DNA from 2 places in the Agrobacterium sp. CG674 genome. Region 1 is predicted to be linked to the other one. Evidence: riboswitches for the same ligand, from Rfam matches in the RefSeq annotation. Region 1 holds a riboswitch; the other holds the start of a gene.
What was found. A riboswitch is a leader RNA that binds a small molecule or an ion and turns the genes downstream of it on or off. The one in region 1 is predicted to bind thiamine pyrophosphate.

Region 1 (3,209 bases):
CATATCTTTATTGTTTTCCGCCAACGGCTGGCCGCTGAGAAGGGCTGCTTCCGGCAGGTTCGGTGTCGCAAGCCATGCCAGCGGCAGCAGTCGGCTGCGCAACGTCTCGATGGCGTCCTCCTGCAACAGGCGATCACCCGATGTCGCGACCATCACCGGGTCCAGCACAAGCGGCTTGTCGATACCGTGGAGACCAGCGGCTATGGTCTCAATGGTCTCAATCCGCGATACCATGCCGATCTTGACCGCACTGACGTTGATGTCGGAGAAAACGGCATCCATTTGAGCGCCGATCATCGTTGCGGAGATATCTTCGACAGCGGTCACGCCCCGCGTGTTCTGGGCGGTAATGGCGGTGATGACGCTGGCGCCGTATACACCCAAGGCAGAAAACGTCTTCAGGTCCGCCTGAATTCCTGCGCCGCCACCGCTGTCGGAACCGGCAATCGTCAAGGCAATCGCTGTCATTGGCGTTCCTCCAAAGCCGCATCCACGGCATGCCGAAAAGCTTGTGTGGCACCGGCAATATCAACAGCGCGGAACAAGGCCGAGATGACAGCAATGCCATCGGCACCGGCCTCGATCACGCTCGGCAAAGTCTCCAGCGAGATGCCTGCGATGGCACCCACTGGCATATGGGCCCGGTCGCGTTTCAGCTGCGCGCGCAACAGCCGAAAGCCTTCAAGCCCGACCGGCGCATCGGGATTGACCTTGGACACGGTCTCGAAAACACCACCGATACAGGCATAGTCAGCCGGTGAACCGGCGACGCGTTTTGCATCGTACATGTTCTTGACGGTCATGCCGATGATAGCATTGTCGCCCAAGAGACGCCGCGCCATATGGGCATCCATGTCATCTGCGCCCAGATGCACACCATCCGCTCCGCATGCTAGCGCCACATCCACACGGTCGTTGATAACAAGGGGAACGCCGGTTGCCTTCAGGGCCTCTCGAATGAGTGTAGCCTGCTCGATCATCTGCCGGGTCGAGCCATGCTTGTCGCGATACTGAATGATTGTTGCGCCGTGCAGGGCGGCAACGGCTGCCAGTTCCGGCAAAGGAGCAATATCACATAGCGATGCATCGACCAGCGCATTCAGCCGGTAATCAATCTTCATCATGGTCAATCCTCGCATGGGACAAGATATCTTGCTCGGTGACGGCGTTCAGTGCGTCCAGAAATGCGGCTTCGAATGTGCCCGGGCCACGCGCAAGTAAGGCGGCGAGTTCTGCCGAGACACCTGTTACGACAAGCGCTGCCGCCGCCGCCAGCATCGCATCGGCCTCCACCGCCATGAATGCCGCGATGACGCCGCCTGAAAGGCACCCGGTGCCCGTCACCTTCGCCATCCACGGGTGGCCGTTCTGAACTTTGATCTTTCGGATAAGGTCCCGCAGCAGGTCTTCTGGCCCGGTCTGGATGCGCAGCGCCTTGCCGACATCACCGATCACGGCCATTTCAGCCGCATTGCCGCGCACGATGGTTGGGTGAAGTCGGATCAGTTCGTGCGCGAAATCTAGTCGGGATGGCGAGTAGTCGCAGTGCACTGGATCGATGATCCATGGCTTTCCGTGTTCGTTTGCGATCCCAACCGCAATGCGAATGACGCTGCGCCGCGCCGCGTCCAGTGTGCCCAGATTGATCGTCAGCGCATCGACCTTGGAAACGAAGCTCTCGATTTCCTCCTCGGACGACGTCATGGACGGAATGCCACCAATGGCGGTGATGCCATCTGCGGTGAACTTCTGCACCACGGTGTTCATCAGGCAATGGACACGCGGTCGTCGTTGTCGCACCCGCGCCAGAAGCTCCGCCGCCGTTTGTGCCGTTGGAAAACTCGCCATAACAAATGAACTCCAGACGTTTCATCACGGAGATCCAGGTCGAGCGAAGAAAAGAAAAGCATGGCCAATGGCGACTGTTCCGTTCCTACGCCGGCATGACCCGGATCAGGTTCAAGGGTCCGGCTCAGCGCCATCTCAGCATCGTCAGATGCTCCCCTCGGAATGTCTGGAAACTGTCGTTTTTTGTGTTGGGTGTCAACGACAATTAAAAGACGGAGGCAGATAGCCTCCGTCTTCTCTGCGAGTATTAGACGATCTGTACGAGCACTTTCTCGCGAGCCGATTTCAGTGCGGCATCGGCCAGTTTCAGAGCGATCAAGCCATCATGGGCAGAGGGTGAAGGTGCTACATCATTCTCGACGGAATCGATGAAGGCCTTGATTTCTGCCGCATAGGCTTCGGTGTAGCGCGTCATGAAGAAATCGTGCAGCGCCGGGCGCGTGTAACCGTCTTTCGTTGCCACTTCGATGGAAACGGGGCGCTGGTTTTCGGCGGCAACCGAGCCGAGCGAGCCATGCACTTCGATGCGCTGATCATAACCATATGTCGCGCGGCGCGAGTTGGAGATGCTGGCCTGGCGTCCGCTTGCCGTTGTCAGGATGATGCTGGCGCTATCGTAATCGCCGAGTTCACCAATTCTTGGGTCCACCAGAACAGAGCCGGTTGCAAACACGCTGACGATTTCTTCGCCCAGCAGGAAGCGGGCAATATCGAAATCATGGATCGTCATGTCGCGGAAAATGCCGCCGGAGACCTTGATATATTCAGGCGGTGGCGCGCCGGGATCACGGCTGACAATCGTCACCATCTCGACATCGCCAATCCGGCCATTATCTATGGCTTCGCGGACGGCGCGGAAATGCGGGTCGAAACGACGGTTGAAACCGAGCATAATCTTCGCGCCGGTTTCCTTGACAACCTCGATGCAGGCGGCTGCGCGGGCGACATCCAGATCGATAGGCTTTTCGCAGAAGATGGCCTTGCCAGCGCGGGCGAAACGCTCGATCAGATCGGCGTGGGTGTTGGTGGGTGTGCAGATGATGACGGCATCAATATCGGGGTTGGCGAGAACCGCATCGATGGTGCTGATTTCGCAGCCGCTTTCATTCGCAATCGCCTGCGCTGACTCGGGGAACGCATCCACGACAGCTACCAGTTTTGCTCTGGCGTCAGAGGCAATCGCCTTTGCGTGCACTTTTCCGATGCGACCTGCACCCAGCAAAGCCAATCTCGTTACCATCGTATCCTCCCGATCCTGTTGTCTGCTTATGGAACGCACATGCGAACCCCAGCTATTTTGGAATATATGTTCCAACTTGCTAGAGCGGCATTTTGTCGGTGTCAAGGCGTGGGTTATAGGC
Region 2 (3,209 bases), on a different contig from region 1:
CTTGTTGGAAACCTCTGCCAGACGAATTGCACCAGGAGGCGCTACACCGGGCGATTTACGGGCCGCAGCGCGAACGAAAGCCTGCGCACGGGCAACAGAATCAGCCGCAATGCCGTACCAGACGCCGCTCCAGAAAAGATGCGATGTGGCAAGCATGGACTGCGCGGCGATTTCGGCAAAGGGTTTCTGGAAAATCTGCTGCGACGGTGCTTCTCCCTTGAACAGAAAGCCATCGGAGCAGGTGCCACGCATGCCGAGCGTGTTCCAGACATGGGTTCTTTCAAGGCTGTACTGGTGTTTCAGGAACACCGTCATCACTTGGTCTGTTGGCGCAGCATCGGCATGAGCGCGGGAGGTGATCAGGATTGCATCGGCTTCGCTGCCGTAGGAAATGACTGTCGCGTCTTTCTCAAGACGGCAATGGTCGCCATCTACGTCAATCGCGCAGATGGAGTTGCGCAGATTTCCGCCAATGCCGCCTTCCGTGGTTGCCGAACCCAGCAACAATTGCTCATCGGCCATGCGGCGCATGAAGGCGCTGTGCCATTCGCTTTCTTCCCCATGCTCGACAAGGCTCGATGCCTTGATCTGATGCATGGCAAAGATCATTGCTGTCGCGGAGCAGGCCTGCCCCAGCGTGCAGCAGACATCGGTGATTTCGCTTGGGCTTGCGCCTTCGCCGCCCAGATGGACGGGAACCTGAATGCCAAGCAGGCGCTCTTGTCGAAGGGCAGCGATCCCTTCTTTTGGAAAGCGCCCCGCTTGATCGACATCGTCTGCGTATCGTGCAGCGATTGCGGCCACACGCTTTGCTCGAACAGACAGCGTTGCGTCACTTGTGGCCACGGACAGGTCCATCAGGCAGCCTCTTTTCCATCAAGAATGGCTTTTACGGTGGTTTCGATTGCGGAAATGCTGGCGAAAGATTTTCGGTTCAACATGCTGTCTGGAAACTCGATATCAAAAGCATCTTCCAGTCCGAGCATCAGCTGCACCGAGGCAAAGGAAGAAAGTCCCGCAGCGTAAAGATCTGCTTCATCTGCGATTGTATCAACGGGAACAGGAAGTTGACCGAATTTCGAAAGTATTTCACGAATAATTGAATTCATTTCAAGTAGTCTCCAGTCGAGTAGGCGCGATCATAGCTCAATATCGGAATTACGTTGTAAAAAATAAAATTGGAATAAACGGCTAGGTTAATTTCTTGTGACGACGTTTGATTTCGGCGCAAATTTGGTAACGCCTTGACAAATCGTGCCCACGGGTTTCTCATTGGCGCATTCACCAGGGGTGTCCCGTCAAGGGGCTGAGATACTGCTACGATGCGCAGTGACCCGTTGAACCTGATCCAGTTCATACTGGCGTAGGGACGGTGCACACGCGCAAAAAGCAGCCTGGCTGCTACGGATCACGTCTTACATCCGTTTGCCCGTGGTTTTTCGTCTTTCATGCTCGAACTGGGTCTCCAACTCTTTTGCTTTGGAGCCTCACGATGAACATTGTTGCCAAGACCATCACCCCCACAGTCACCACAGGTCCGCTTCCCGCCTCGACCAAGGTTCACAGGCCGGGCGTGCTTTACCCTGATATCCGCGTTCCCATGCGCGAAATTGCCCTTCACCCCACAGCGGGTGAGCCGGCTGTCACGGTTTATGACGCTTCCGGTCCCTACACCGATCCCAAACATGTCCTCGACATCGAAGGTGGTTTGCCGCGCCTTCGCCACGCCTGGGCCGTGGCTCGGGGGGATGTGGAGGCCTATGAGGGCAGACACGTCAAACCTGAGGATAACGGCTTTGCGACAGGCGAAAGGCTGACGCCTGAGTTTCCCGTGCGAAACCAGCCGCTGCGGGCGAAAGACGGCAAGGCCGTTACGCAATTGGGCTATGCGCGGGCAGGGATCATCACGCCCGAGATGGAGTTCGTCGCGATCCGCGAAAATCTTGGCCGCGAAGCCGCAAAGGAAAAGCTGGTTCGAGATGGCGAAAGTTTCGGCGCTCACATTCCCGATTACGTCACGCCGGAATTCGTGCGGCAGGAAGTGGCGGCAGGCCGGGCGATCATTCCCGCCAATATCAACCACCCGGAAGCCGAGCCGATGATCATCGGCCGCAATTTCCTCGTCAAGATCAATGCCAATATCGGCAACTCCGCTGTCACATCATCGATGGCGGATGAGGTCGACAAGATGGTCTGGGCTATCCGCTGGGGTGGCGATGCGGTGATGGACCTTTCGACCGGTCGCAACATTCACAACATCCGCGAATGGATCATCCGCAACGCACCGGTGCCGATTGGAACAGTTCCGCTCTATCAGGCGCTGGAAAAGGTGGGTGGCATTGCCGAAGACCTGACCTGGGAGGTTTTCCGCGATACGCTGATCGAGCAGGCCGAGCAGGGCGTCGATTACTTCACTATCCATGCCGGGGTGCGGTTGCACTACATTCCGCTGACCGTCAACCGCGTGACCGGCATCGTGTCGCGAGGCGGCTCGATCATGGCCAAGTGGTGTCTGCACCACCATAAGGAATCATTCCTCTACGAGCATTTCGAAGAGATCTGCGACATTTGCCGCGCCTATGATGTGTCCTTCTCGCTGGGTGATGGTCTTCGTCCGGGCTCGATTGCCGATGCCAATGACGCCGCGCAATTTGCCGAGCTGGAAACGCTGGGGGAACTGACGCAGATTGCCTGGGCGAAAGATTGTCAGGTGATGATCGAAGGTCCGGGTCATGTGCCCATGCACAAGATCAAGGAAAACATGGACAAGCAGCTGAAGGTCTGCGGAGAAGCGCCCTTCTACACGCTTGGGCCGCTGACGACCGATATCGCGCCGGGTTATGACCACATCACGTCAGGCATCGGAGCCGCGATGATTGGCTGGTTCGGTACCGCCATGCTTTGCTATGTCACCCCGAAGGAGCATCTGGGCCTGCCGGATCGCAACGACGTGAAGGTGGGTGTGATTACCTACAAGATTGCCGCCCATGCAGCCGATCTGGCCAAGGGCCATCCCGCCGCGCAGATCCGCGACAACGCGCTGTCCCGCGCGCGTTTTGAATTTCGCTGGGAGGATCAGTTCAACCTGTCGCTGGACCCGGAAACGGCCCGGTCCTTCCATGATGAGACCTTGCCGAAGGAAGCGCATAAGGTTGCGCATTTCTGCTCCATGTGCGGTCCCAAATTCTGTTCGATGCGCATCTCCCATG

Region 2: it holds a riboswitch for thiamine pyrophosphate, as region 1 does, so the genes downstream of both, thiC (phosphomethylpyrimidine synthase ThiC) here and ACQZ51_RS12745 (hydroxyethylthiazole kinase) in region 1, are expected to answer to the same signal.

The regions. Positions count from the first base shown of each region.
Region 1 covers NZ_JBNWDZ010000004.1:72,177-75,385, reverse strand. Annotated here, with positions in the region: gene thiD (bifunctional hydroxymethylpyrimidine kinase/phosphomethylpyrimidine kinase) at 1-468, opposite strand, end outside; gene thiE (thiamine phosphate synthase) at 465-1,124, opposite strand; gene ACQZ51_RS12745 (hydroxyethylthiazole kinase) at 1,111-1,848, opposite strand; TPP riboswitch at 1,914-2,016, opposite strand; gene iolG (inositol 2-dehydrogenase) at 2,096-3,088, opposite strand.
Region 2 covers NZ_JBNWDZ010000005.1:325,184-328,392, forward strand. Annotated here, with positions in the region: gene ACQZ51_RS16315 (acyl-CoA dehydrogenase family protein) at 1-858, opposite strand, end outside; gene ACQZ51_RS16320 (acyl carrier protein) at 858-1,109, opposite strand; TPP riboswitch at 1,277-1,388, shown strand; gene thiC (phosphomethylpyrimidine synthase ThiC) at 1,493-3,209, shown strand, end outside.